Regions from separate parts of the Arthrobacter sp. NPDC090010 genome, predicted to be linked through region 1. Evidence: riboswitches for the same ligand, from Rfam matches in the RefSeq annotation. Region 1 holds a riboswitch; each other region holds the start of a gene.
The links. Region 1 has a riboswitch for S-adenosylmethionine ahead of ACIPXZ_RS14985 (hypothetical protein). Riboswitches for the same ligand answer to the same signal wherever they lie in the genome.
Positions count from the first base shown of each region.

Region 1 (4,390 bases):
GTCTGGCGGCTCATCTCCGCCTGACGCAAAACAAGGAAGATCCCGCCTACATCTACAGCCACACCTCGGCAGCCAGACTCAGAGGTCTGTCCTTCTGGCGCGACAGCCCCCTCATCCATGTCTCATGCCGGAGCAAACCGTGCGCGCGGCGCCTGGGTTCGGACATTCGTACGCATTTCATTCCGGTGCCAGGCACGGACTGGGACATCGTCAACGGTGTCCCGGTCACGACGCTCGAACGCACCATTATCGACTGCGCCAGAATCATGCCGGTGGAAGACGCGCTCATCCTAGCGGATCAGGCGCTGGCCCTTGGGGCCGACCGTCGTCGAATGCACCGGATGCTGGAGAGGCTCACCGGTCACCGAGGCGTGGTGAACGCCCGGATGGTCGTCGATTTCGCCGACCAGAGAAGCCAGTCCGTGGCCGAGTCCCGCTCGCGGCTGCTGTTCCACCTGGAGAGCCTCACGGCCCCTGTACCTCAGATGGCAGTCATGACGCCGCTCGGCTGGCGATATCTGGATTTCGCCTGGCCAGACAGCATGCTGGCCGTCGAGTTCGATGGGGAGGTCAAGTACTTCGGCGAAAAGCCGACGGAACGCGCCCTGTACGAAGAGCGCCTCCGGGAACGTCATCTCATGGAGCTGGGGTGGCGATTCGTCCGGCTGAGCTGGGCGGACCTCGATGACCCGGGAGGAGTGCGCAGACGGATCAAAGCGGCGCTCCGAGCCCAGGATTCTGCAGCCGCGCTACGCAACTGACGGTCTCGCAGCGCCAAGACTCGACACCCGTTCCGGGCTCGCCGAGTCAGCTATTGGGGGCGTGAGTCCGCTGCCCGGGGTAGCTGACTCACGCCCCCAATAGCTGACTCGGCAGGCGTCGGCGCCGTGGATAGCGGACTCAGGGCCCGATTACCGGCGCCTCAGCCATCGATCATGCCGCCACGACTCATGCCGCGGCAGCAGGAACCAGGACCCAGAGGACCTCGACTTCCTCATCGGTGGGGTTCAGCCAGGTGTGCGGTTCGCGACCCGGGAAACTGAGGGTGTCCCCTTCGGAGAGCTCGTACCGTTCGTTGGAGAAGGTGAGCACGATCCTGCCTTTGACCACGTGCAGCACGTCGACGTCGCAGTCGACGGCATACAGCTCCGACTCGCCCTTGCCGCGCGGCTCGATGATGCCTTTGAGCACTTGCAGCCTGCGCTCAGAACGGCCCGTCAGCAGCGTCTCCACGATGCCCTCGCCGCCGAGCGAGATTCTCGGAGCCTCATCCTTGCGGGTCAGGGTCACCTCCGTATCGGCGAAGAGGTCACCGATGTCGACCGAAAGCACCTGGCACAGGGTCACAAGGGACGCCACCGACGGCGAGGTGAGGTCGCGTTCCACGCGGGAGAGGAAGCCCTTGGTCAAGCCCGTCACCTCCGCGACCTGCTCGATCGTCATCCGCTGAGCCTTGCGTGCCGCGCGGATCCTGGACCCGATGTTGATCGGCGCATTGCTCGGCTCGATGGGCAGGGCTTTCATGGCGGCCATTCCTTCTCTGACGGGGCTGCGAAGAACAAGGGAGGTGATCCGGCTCACGGGCAGCATCTGCCTAGGAGTTTAGTACCAGTCACCAGGCCCTGCCTGCCCCGCAACTTCGCGTCGTGAGCTCACCCGTTCACGCAGCGTCACACTGCAGCCCGGACGTCCGGGCGCGGGCCGCGCGACGTCGTCGTGATCTAGAGTAAAGGAAGCTTCACGAGAGGTGGCGCCAAGCTCCGACTGGCCACCCGCCAACCCCATGTTCACGGGTGGCTCGGATGCAGAAGCGGCCCCGTTCCACTGGCGGGGCAAGAGCATTGCCGAAAGGCTTCGATGTCCGTCACCGTCATCCCTTCCGTCGAGCCGCAGAGCGGCCGGGTCACGCTTCACCTCCAGGGCGTGCCGCAGCACTACTTCTGTCCTCAGCCGCACCAATTGCTGGACGCCCTGAGCCGCGCGGTGCGCAGACCTCTCTGGAACGACGGCGCGCTCACCGTACGCGTCGCCGCCACCGGACTGCGGGACGGACGAGCACTGCATTTCCTCTTGCAACCGCTCCCGGGTTTGCGGTCGACCGAAACAACAATCCTCGGTGAACCGGCCGAAAATCCGCGGAATTTCGCGCTAAAGTGAGGGCTGCGCAATGGGGCGCCACCATCATCCCGACCCCAGGAGCCCGTGTTCATGAGCACCCCCCAAGCCTCCGCTGCAGATATCAGACGCTGGCAGCAGTACCTGGCCGACGAACGAGCCGAGGCTTCCGTCTACCGGGAGCTCGCCGCTCGCCGTGACGGTGAGGAGAAGGCGATCCTGCTGTCCCTCGCCGAAGCCGAGGGCCGCCACGAGGCACATTGGCTCAGCCTGCTCGGCGACGACGCCGGCAAGCCCCGCCCGGCCTCGCTGAACAGCCGTTTCCTGGGTTTCCTGGCCCGCCATTTCGGCTCCGTGTTCGTCCTGGCGCTCGCCCAGCGGGCCGAGGGCCGTTCCCCGTACTCCACTGATCCGCACGCCACACCCGCCATGGCGGCAGACGAGCAGATCCACGAAGAGGTGGTCCGGGGCCTCGCCACCCGCGGCCGGGCACGCCTCTCCGGAACCTTCCGAGCCGCGGTTTTCGGGGCCAACGACGGCCTCGTCAGCAACCTTTCGCTCGTCATGGGCATGGCGGCCACCGGCGTGAGCAGCCAGGTGGTGCTCTTCAGCGGCGTCGCAGGCCTGCTGGCCGGAGCGCTGTCCATGGGCGCGGGCGAATATGTCTCGGTCCGTTCCCAGCGGGAACTCCTGGACGCCAGCCGCCCGACCCAGGTCACCTTGGCCGTCGCACCACGCCTGGATCTTGAACACAACGAATTGGTGCTCGTATATCTGGCCCGCGGCATGAGCCGGGAAGCCGCCGAGCACCGGGCCGCCGAACGTCTCGGGCAGTTCAGCTGCGACTGCGACCCCAGCCTGTCCCTCTGGCCGGAGCGCCCGGAACAGGACCAGGACGAACACGAGGAGATCGGCACGGCCTGGGGAGCCGCCTCCTCCAGTTTCTGCTTCTTCGCCTCGGGCGCACTGATCCCCATCCTGCCGTTCCTGTTCGGCATGAGCGGTGTCGGGGCCCTGGTCCTCGCCGTAGTCCTGGTGGGCATCGTGCTGCTGGGCACCGGTTCGGTGGTCGGGCTGCTGTCCGGAACCTCACCGATGAGCCGCGCGCTGCGTCAGCTCTTGATCGGCTTGGGGGCCGCCGGGGCCACCTACGTCCTGGGTCTGCTCTTCGGCGCCACCATCGGCTGAGCCGAGGCCACCGGCGATCGTCCCTGGGCACCTCCTGCGTAGAGTTGCCTGCGGGAGGAAATGATCAATGGACACCATCACCCGAGTCATCGCGGAGAACATCACCACGGTACTCGCCGCTGTCTTCGCACTCGCCGGGGCGTTCAGCATCTGGCGGGACCGGCGACGGCTTCGCAATGGCGTGTTCCTGCTGCTGGCTTTCGGCTTCGCATTGCTGAGCCTCGGCCGGAACGATGAGACGGCGTGGATCCTGCTGCTCAGTGTCCTCCTCGCGCTCCTGGCCGTGCCGGTGCTCGGAGTCTTCCTGGTGGTCAACGGCATCATGATGCTGCGGCGGGAAGGACGGAGCCTGGCCAATCTGCTCTCCCTCGCGGTCGGACTGCTGGTGCTCTTCGCTCCCATGCTTCTGGGAGCCTTGGGGCGTGTCACGAGCCGTCCGGACGCTCCCACCTGGCTCAGCATGATCCCATTCCTGATCTTCGTGCTGGTGGCCTATGTGGGCTTCGTCTTCTCCGCGTTCCTGGTCTACTCCTTCGTCTATGCCCGGACACGGAGCCGCCAGGTCCCCGACTACGTGATCATCCTCGGCTCCGGTCTGATCGGCGGAAAGGTCCCGCCGCTCCTGGCAGGACGCCTCGATAAAGCGATTCAGATCTATCAGCGCTCCCCAGCCGACTCGAAGCCGGTTCTCATCCCCAGCGGCGGGCAAGGACCGGACGAGTCCCGCAGCGAGGGCGAGGCCATGGCCGAGTATCTGCGGGATGCAGGCATTCCCAGCACCGAGGTGCTGACCGAACCTCGCGCGCGGACAACCATGGAGAATCTGGAGTTCTCCCGGGCGCTCATGACGGTTCCGGACCCCGCCATCACCGTTGCCACCAGCAGCTATCACGTGTTCCGAGCCGCCATGTACACCCGCCGGGCCGGGATGAAGGCCATCGTCCGCGGGTCCAGGACCGCCGCATACTTCGTCCCCAGCGCGTTCCTGCGCGAGTTCATCGCTGTGTTCCTGCAGTACAAGTGGATCAACCTCGGCGTCTGTCTCGCGATCGTGCTCGGCTTCCTGGCCCTGCTCTGGGAGTCGAAC
Region 1 covers NZ_JBIVFT010000011.1:575-4,964, forward strand. Annotated here, with positions in the region: gene ACIPXZ_RS14975 (hypothetical protein) at 1-761, shown strand, start outside; gene ACIPXZ_RS14980 (helix-turn-helix domain-containing protein) at 949-1,524, opposite strand; SAM riboswitch class IV at 1,737-1,845, shown strand; gene ACIPXZ_RS14985 (hypothetical protein) at 1,858-2,157, shown strand; gene ACIPXZ_RS14990 (VIT1/CCC1 transporter family protein) at 2,209-3,303, shown strand; gene ACIPXZ_RS14995 (YdcF family protein) at 3,371-4,390, shown strand, end outside.

Region 2 (4,390 bases), on a different contig from region 1:
CAGCCATGTCAGCTGGGATGTCACGCCGCGCGGAGTCGACGATGCGGCCTACGCGGCCACCTTGGAGCGTGCCCGCGAACGCAGCGGCTCGGACGAGGCGGTGCTCACCGGTGAGGGGGCCATCGGCGGCCATCCCGTCGCCGTCGTCGTCAGTGAGTTCGCCTTTCTCGGGGGCTCCATCGGTGAGCGCACCGCCGATCGGATCGTCGCCGCGATCGATTCCGCTGGACGACGAGGGCTGCCGCTCATCGCGGCCCCCGCGTCGGGCGGCACCCGCATGCAGGAAGGCACCCCCGCGTTCCTCCAGATGGCCCGCATCACGCGCGCGTTGAGCCGTTACAAGAAAAGGAGACTGCCGTACCTGGTGTACCTGCGGAATCCCACCACGGGAGGCGTGTTCGCCTCCTGGGGTTCGCTGGGGCACGTCACGGCGGCCGAGCCTGCGGCTTTGGTCGGGTTCCTCGGCCCGAAAGTCTACGAGGGGCTGCGAGGCGAAGCCATGCCGCCGGGGATCCAGACCGCGGAACATCTCCTGCACCATGGGACGGTCGACGCCGTCCTTGACCTCCCGGGATTCCGCCGCCTGGCGGGCGACGTCCTCACCGTCCTGGCGGGACAAGGTGTCCGGCGCGGTTCTGACGTCGCCAAGAGCGTCGCATCACCCGGCAGGGAGCGCGCGGGTGAATCGGCTCCCTGGGACAGCGTGCTCCGAAGCCGTGACCCGGAGCGGCCCGGGCTGGACGAACTGCTTGCCGCGGGCTTCGGGCGCACCGTCCGTCTGCACGGGACCGGGCGGGGGCGACGCTCCGCCAGCACGGTGACCCTCCTCGCTGAACTGTACGGACGTCCCGTCGTGGTGGTCGCTCAAGACCGTGCCGCACAGCGCGATGGTGCAGTGCTCGACGTCGCAGGGCTGGCTCAGGTGAGGCGCGGGATCGCGCTCGCGGAGGCACTCGGCCTGCCGTTGGTGACCGTCGTGGACACCCCGGGGGCTGAGCTGTCGGTCCGGGCGGAGGAGGACGCCATCGCCGGGGCCATCGCGGACTGCATCGCCGAGCTCACGATGCTCACGGTGCCCAGTGTGGCGATCCTCCTGGGGGAGGGGACCGGAGGGGGAGCGCTCGCCTTGGCCGCCACCCACCGGATCGTCGCGGCAGCCGATGCGTGGCTCGCACCACTTCCTCCCGAAGGTGCCAGTCTGATCGTCCAAGGAGACCTCGAGGGTGCTTCGCGGCTGGCTGCATCCCAAGGCATCACGGCTGCGGCGCTCGCGGAGGCCGGTCTGGTGGATGCGGTGGTGCCCGAGGGGCCGGGGCTTCTCAGAGGACTGGCCCAGGCGGTGGCGGCCTTGCTTGAGGCCGATGTCTCCGAATCGGGCGCGTCCGCTTCCGGTGAGGCGGATTCAGACCGCCGGGCGCAGTGATGAGAAAGGCCGGGAGACCACGCCCTCCGGAGTGATCCGATGGCGTGCTCTCCCGGCCTTTCCGGCGGTGACTGAGGTCAGAGAGTGACCGGCCCCTGAGCTGTCTCGAAGGTCACGGACATGATGCCCGGGGTGCCGTGCGGGGCGACCCACTCGACGGCGACGTCTTCGAGAGGATGTCCGACTTCCTCTCCGAGCCATTCCGTGACGCGCTGGGCGGACCCGGCGATGGTCAGGCTGGAGACCTTGACGTCACTGGTGTAGACGAGGGACGGGTGCAGGCTGGGATCGCCGTCCCACTTGAGCATGTACGGGACCTGGGGATCGGCGATGAGGCCCAGGATGCCGATCTGCTTCCAGATCAGTTCCCGGCCGTCCGGGAACTTGCGATTGCCGGGTACGGCCTCTCGGCCGAGCCGGGATTCGAAGGGGGCCAGGTCGTCCACGGCGACGCACCAGCCCATCCACCCACCGCCCATTTCAGAGCGGGCGCGCACGGCCTGGCCGAAGGGAGCCTTATCCGATGCGGGGTGATTCAGGACCTCCACGACCTCAAGGTACTTGTGGTCGGCCAGGGGGAAGATCATGTTGCGCGTGCCGAATCGGGGGTGCACCCCGCCGCGCACCGCGTGCAGTCCTAGAGCGGCAGAAATGCGCTCTGCAGTGGCCTCCAGGCCGTCACTTTCACAGGCGTAAGAAACGTGGTCCATCCGCATGGCTTCATCCTTGCACTTTGTGACGTGGCACTCAGCTTAGGGTTGCCTAACTAGCTCTGGAGGCTGTGAACGCCTGGTTTTCTGTGCGGTCGAGTGGAATGCGCCGAGGGCTCCGGCGGCGTTGTTTCGTGCCACCGAAGCCCTCTTAGAGTTGTTGTCCGGGTCAGTTGCAGACCCTGCGGATCACTTGTTGCAGATGGTGGCGCTCTTGAAGCCCAGGACCTTCGAGTATCTCGTCTTCGAAATGTCGGCGTAGACATACACGCACTTGCCCTTTGTATTGGTGAGCTGTGCGCCGCCGGCGTAGTACTCGTACAGGCCGTAGTCGAAGGATCCCTGGCCCGTCTTCGGCCTGAGGCTGACGTACATGGTGTTTTTGCCGGAGACGTTGTCGTACACCATGGCGCAAGAGGTGCCACCGTTCTTGGTGGAGTACCAGTACTGCAGGGTCGCCTTGGTGCCCGGCAAGGTCCAGCTCTGTTTCTTGATCCCAGTGCACTGCTTGACGACCGTGCCGGCCTTGCCGTAGGTCGCGGCTTCGGCCGGAGCGCTGGCGGCCAGGAGGCCCGCGAAGGCGAGGCCTGCGGTCGCCAGTGCGGCGGTTGCCCGGCGGATCAGTTTCGGAGTGGGGTTCATTCGGGTGCTCATGATCAAACTCCTTGAATGGGTGCATCTGCATGTCTTGCAGATGTACTACATTTACCCACCGAATTGCTGAAGTGGGAATGGGGAGAGGTGCCCATCCGGTGATCGGAGGCATGGCGCCGCGACGTATTGTGACGCCGTCCTTTTCGCGTCGACGGGCCGCGCCCTACTCTGGGTTCCAGGTCATGAGTGCCAGCATTGAGCCCCGGCTTGCTGGCCGGCAACCCTCCGTCCGCGGCGGGGTGCCCCGGGTGAGGACCAGGCGGACCGGCGCCAAGGCCGGTGCGCAAGCGCGGGCCGTGGGCGCCGTCTACCTTCCTCCGGGCAGGCTGACGCCAGCGATGGTGGGGGAGACCGTACCTGGCCCTTGAAATCTAAGGAAAGCCATGAGCAACAACTGGTCCTTCGAAACACGCCAGATCCACATCGGTCAGGAACCGGACGCCGCCACCGGGGCACGGGCGCTGCCGATCTACCAGACCACCTCCTTCGTCTTCCCGAGTGCCGAGAGTGCCGCGAACCGCTTCGCCCTCGCCGAACTCGCACCGATCTACACCCGGATCGGCAACCCGACGCAGGACGCCGTCGAGCAGCGGATCGCGAGTCTGGAAGGTGGCCTGGCCGCCCTTCTGCTGAGCTCCGGTCAGGCCGCGGAGACGTTCGCGATCCTCAACATCGCTGAGGCGGGCGACCATGTCGTCGCGAGCCCCAGCCTCTATGGCGGAACCTACAATCTGCTCGCCAACACCCTGAAGAAGTTCGGCATCCAGGTGACCTTCGTGGAGGACCCGGACGACCTGGAACAGTGGCGTGCCGCAGTTCAGCCGAACACCAAGCTGTTCTTCGCGGAGGTCGTCTCCAACCCACGCCAGGACGTGCTGGACATCGAAGGCGTCTCGGCAGTGGCTCACGAGTCCGGAGTCCCGCTCGTCGTGGACAACACTCTGGCCACTCCGTATCTGATCCGCCCGTTGGAGTGGGGCGCCGACATCGTGGTCCACTCCGCCACGAAGTACCTCGGCGGGCACGGTGCGGCCATCGCGGGCGTCATCGTGGACTCCGGCAAGTTCGACTTCGCTGCCGACCCCGAGCGTTTCCCGGGCTTCAACACCCCGGACCCGAGCTACAACGGTCTGGTCTATGCCCGGGACCTCGGCGCGGACGGCGCATTGGGCGCCAACCTCAGCTACATCCTCAAAGCCCGCGTTCAGCTCCTGCGCGATCTCGGTTCGGCTGTCAGCCCCTTCAATGCCTTCCTCATCGCCCAGGGGCTGGAGACGCTCAGCCTCCGCGTGGAGCGGCACGTGGAGAACGCTCAGAAGGTGGCCGAGTTCCTTGAGGCCCGCGACGACGTCGAGCGCGTCGCGTTCGCCGGGCTTCCGAGCAGCCCGTGGTTCGAGCGCGGACGGAAGTACGGGCCCAATGGCATCGGCGCGGTGGTCGCGTTCGAAATCGCGGGTGGCCTGGAGGCGGGCAAGGCTTTCGTGGACGCGCTGGAGTTGCACTCGCATGTGGCGAACCTCGGGGATGTCCGCTCGCTCGTGATCCACCCGGCCTCCACGACGCACGCGCAGCTCGGGGAAGCCGAGCAGCTGGCGGCCGGGGT
Region 2 covers NZ_JBIVFT010000004.1:1,731-6,120, reverse strand. Annotated here, with positions in the region: gene ACIPXZ_RS07780 (carboxyl transferase domain-containing protein) at 1-1,423, shown strand, start outside; gene ACIPXZ_RS07775 (VOC family protein) at 1,501-2,139, opposite strand; gene ACIPXZ_RS07770 (hypothetical protein) at 2,323-2,787, opposite strand; SAM riboswitch class IV at 2,966-3,083, shown strand; gene ACIPXZ_RS07765 (bifunctional o-acetylhomoserine/o-acetylserine sulfhydrylase) at 3,171-4,390, shown strand, end outside.
Region 2: it holds a riboswitch for S-adenosylmethionine, as region 1 does, so the genes downstream of both, ACIPXZ_RS07765 (bifunctional o-acetylhomoserine/o-acetylserine sulfhydrylase) here and ACIPXZ_RS14985 (hypothetical protein) in region 1, are expected to answer to the same signal.

Region 3 (4,390 bases), on a different contig from region 1:
GCTTGCTGACGGGAGACCGGTCGCCTCGGCTGTTCCGACGACCGTGGTGACGTCCGGCAGTGCCGTGTGCAATTGACGCAGCATGTCCTCGGACGGCTCCACCGCGGTGACGGACAACCCCAGGGCGCCCAGAAGAGCGGTGAACTTCCCGGTTCCTGCTCCCAGATCGACGGCGTCCGCCGCGCCGGCGGGAACGCACCAGCGTGCCGCCTCCTCTGGATAAGAGGGCCGGACCCGCTCATAGTGTTCGCCGCCGCGTTCGAAAGCCCTGCCCATGTCGCGTCGTCGTGCGACGTCCATACGGGGGCCGCCGGAAGGGGATACGTGACGGGAGGACACGGTGCTGCTCCAACTGCTCGGGGATCGTCGTCGCTAAAAGGTTCTCACGACGACGTGGCTCCCCGAGCAGCGGGCAGGCGGGCCGTCATTCCCCCGTGGCGCAGGGGGCGGCTCCGGCAGTGCCCGGAGTGTTGGGCGCCCAGTGAGGATAGCTTCGCTGATCGTTGGACGGCACCCACCGGCCGGCGTCGACCACGTAGTCCCAGCCGAGTCCCTCCTCGCGGAGCCGCCGGATCCCGGCGATCAACCGGTCGGCATCCTCCAGGCGAGACCCCAGCCCGAAGCTGGCCCGCAACGAGCCTGCCGGAAGGCCGAGACGCTTCAGAAGCGGATGCGCGCAGAATTTGCCGTCGCGCAACCCCACGCCGTGCTCCGCCGAAAGATAGGCGGCCACGAGGCCGGCGTCGTAACCCTCGACGGAGAAATTGACGACGCCGATCGAATCGACGGAATCGCTGAACACCCGATGCACGGTGACGCCGTCGAGCGCTGTGAGGCCCTCCTCGAGATGGCGCCTGATATCGGCCTCGTGCTGCTGCCAGGTGTCGTGATCCAGCGACGCGAGCACCTGGGTCGCACGCGCCAGTGTCGCGGCACCGAGCACATTGGGCGAGCCGCCTTCATGCCGGGCCGGACCGGTGGTCCACGTCACTGAATCGAGCCGCGCCTCACGAACGGCCCCGCCGCCGAGCAGGTGGGGGGTTCCCGCGTCGAGCCAGTCCGCGCGGCCCACGAGGACTCCGGCACCGAACGGGGCATACAGCTTGTGCCCCGAGAAGGCGAGGTAGTCGACGTCGAGGGCGCTGATGTCGATGCGGCGGTGGGGCGCCAATTGCGCCGCATCCACCACGATCCGGGCACCGTACTCGTGGGCCAGTGCGGCCAGCTCGGCGATCGGGAGGATCTCTCCGGTGACGTTCGAGGCGCCCGTCACCGCCAGCAGCGAAACACCTCCCGCCTCAAGTTCCTCACGGATGGCGGACACGGTTTCGGTGAGAGTCTCCTGGGCCACCAGGCTGCGGTGCGCCACGCGCTGCCACGGCAGCAGATTGGCGTGGTGCTCGATGTCCAGGTACAGGACCTCCCCGGCCTGCTCGCCGTTCCTCTGGGGAAGGCATCCGGCCAGCACATTGAGTGAATCGGTGGTGTTGCGTGTGAAGATCACCAGGTCGTCGGGCCGACCGCCGATGAACTCGCGCACGATCTCGCGGGCGTTCTCATAGACCGAGGTGCTGATCTGGGACGCATAACCGGCCCCGCGGTGCACGCTGGCGTAGTACGGGAGGATCTCGTTCAGATAGGCGGAGACCACGCTCAGCGCGGGAGCGGAGGCCCCGTAGTCGAGGTTGGCGTAGCGGATGTCGCCGCCCTGGATGAGCGGTGCCTGGATCTCGGCTCCGGTGACGGCCGCGAAGGGATGCGCGGCCGGCGACGACGGCGCATGGGCGGCCTGAGCGGTACGGCGGGCAAGGGTGTTGACGGACATGCTGGGACCTCTGCATCGTGGAGGGGCCCGCTGAGCGGGCGCCGCGCTTGCCGATCCGCTGTCTGCGGTCGGCCTGGTCGTCACCCGGGGCACCCCACCGCGTCTGGAGGGTTGCCGGCCAGCAAACCGGGGTTTAGCGCTGGCACTCGTGACCTGTTCACGAGCGTACGACAGCGGCGCGTCCGCAGGGGAACGCGCCGCTATTGTTACGCAGAATATGACTTCGGAGCTCAGGGAAGCAGATCGTCCAAGGCAGGGTTCAGGCGGTGCAGGAACTCGGAGTGGAGGATGCCGTTGCTGGCCACGGCGTTGCCGCCGAAGGGTCCGTCCTGCCCGTCCAATGAGGTGAAACGGCCTCCAGCCTCCGTGACGATCGGGACCAGGGCCGCCATGTCGTAGAGGTTCAGTTCCGGCTCACAGGCCAGATCGACGGCGCCTTCAGCCAGAAGGCAGTACGACCAGAAATCACCGTACGCCCGGGTCCGCCACACGGAATCGTGGAGGTCGAGGAAACTGTCCAGCATCCCGCGTTCCTTCCAACCGTGAAGGCTGGAATAGCTGAGGGACGCATCCTCCATGCGGTGCACGTCAGACACCTTGAGGCGGGTGGCGGAGGCCAGCGAGCGGCCGGTGAAGGCCCCATGGCCCTTGGATGCCCACCAGCGCTTGCCCAGGGCAGGCGCGCTGACAACGCCCACGACAACCTCGTCATCCTCGATGAGGGAGATCAGGGTGGCCCAGACGGGCACGCCCCGCACGAAGTTCTTGGTTCCGTCGATCGGGTCCACCACCCAACGGCGGGAGCCGTGCCCGGTGGTCCCGAACTCTTCGCCGATGACAGCGTCGCGGGGCCGGGACCGGGACAGCTGCCCACGGATGTACTCCTCGGCGCTGCGATCCGCGTCGCTGACCGGAGTGAGGTCCGGCTTCGTCTCGACCTTCAGGTCCTGCGCCTTGAAGCGTTCCATCGTCTGGGCATCGACCTGGTCGGCCAGCACGTGCGCCAGGCGGAGGTCATCGGTGTAGTTCTGGGTGGGGACCGTCATGGGTTAAACCGTACCCATCGCGGGAGGACCCACAGCCCGCGACGCACCGAAGTGCTCATGGGGCTCCGAGTTCCTTGCTTTCCCGCTCTTCCTGTATTCCGGCGTCCAGCACACGCCGCAACGAGTCGAGGCGGGAGGCCCCGGCCGGGCCCGCATGCCCCTCCGCGACCCATGCGTCCAGGCCACATCCCACAGCCTGCGCGCCGTGCTTGCAGCCTCGCTCACAGGCTTCCGTGCCCGGAGCCAGATCGGGGAACGCGGCCAGGATACGGCTCGGATCGACCAGGGCCAGCCCGAAGGAGCGCACCCCGGGCGTGTCGATGATCCACGTGCCCGGACGGGCGTCCGGCATCTGGAGGGCCACGGCGGAGCTGGAGGTGTGGCGTCCCCTCCCGGTGACCGCGTTGACGTGACCGGTGGCGCGGTCCGCGCCGGTGAGTGCATTGACCATCGTGGACTTGCCCACTCCGGAGTGCCCGAGCAGCACGCTGACGTAGCCGTCCAATTCGTCCCGGAGTTCCGTGACGGCGCTTCCGAGCAGGGACGCCGAACCGCCGTCGGCGCTCCTGGCATCAATCCCATTGGCGCCGTTCTCCGTGGTGCGGCTGATGATCACCCGCAGATCGAGAGCCTGATAGTTGGCCAGCAGCTCCGCCGGATCCTTCACGTCCGCTTTGGTGATGAGCAGGATCGGTTCGATGCCGGCGTCGTAGGCAGCGACCAGTGCCCGGTCGATGAAGCCGGTCCGAGGCTCGGGATTGGCGGCAGCCACCACGATCACCAATTTGTCGGCATTGGCGACGACGGCGCGCTCGACGGGGTCGGTGTCATCCGCGCTGCGACGCAGCAGCGTACTGCGCTCCTCGATCCGCACCAGACGGGCCAGGGTGTCGGGCTTGCCCGAGACGTCACCGACGAGCGCCACGAAATCGCCCACCACGACGGGCTGGCGTCTGAGTTCCTTGGCACGGGCGGCGATGATGATCCGCTCCTGGGGTGTCCCTTCGTCCAGGACCGCCGTGTAGCGGCCCCGGTCGACGGTGACGATCCGGCCGGTCACAGCATCGGAGTGGCTGGGCCTGTCCTTGGTCCGCGGACGTGAACCGCGCTTGTTGGGCCGCTGCCTGACGTCCGACTCGTCCCAATCGGAAAGGGCTCGCGAGGCGCCGCCTCGAGCCATCTCAGGCGTCCGCCCCGGCCGGCACGGTACGGGACTCCTGAGCGGAGGAGCCCAGCATGGCCTGCCAGAGCGCGGGGAAATCGGGCATGGTCTTGGCTGTCGTGGCGATGTCCTCGACCTGGGTGCCGGGAACCGCAAGGCCCCAGATCGCACCAGCCGTCGCCATCCGGTGATCTGCGTAGCTCTGCAGCACGGCACCGTGGAGGGGGACCGGGCGGATGATCAGGCCGTCGGTGGTCTCTTCGGCATCCCCGCCCATGCGACGGATCTCCGTGACCAACGCTTCCAGACGGTTGGTCTCGTGGCCGCGCAGATGTGCGATTCCGCTCAGACGCGAGG
Region 3 covers NZ_JBIVFT010000001.1:529,900-534,289, forward strand. Annotated here, with positions in the region: gene ACIPXZ_RS02470 (class I SAM-dependent methyltransferase) at 1-300, opposite strand, end outside; gene ACIPXZ_RS02475 (aminotransferase class V-fold PLP-dependent enzyme) at 425-1,825, opposite strand; SAM riboswitch class IV at 1,864-1,979, opposite strand; gene hisN (histidinol-phosphatase) at 2,056-2,871, opposite strand; gene ACIPXZ_RS02485 (ribosome small subunit-dependent GTPase A) at 2,927-4,051, opposite strand; gene aroA (3-phosphoshikimate 1-carboxyvinyltransferase) at 4,053-4,390, opposite strand, start outside.
Region 3: it holds a riboswitch for S-adenosylmethionine, as region 1 does, so the genes downstream of both, ACIPXZ_RS02475 (aminotransferase class V-fold PLP-dependent enzyme) here and ACIPXZ_RS14985 (hypothetical protein) in region 1, are expected to answer to the same signal.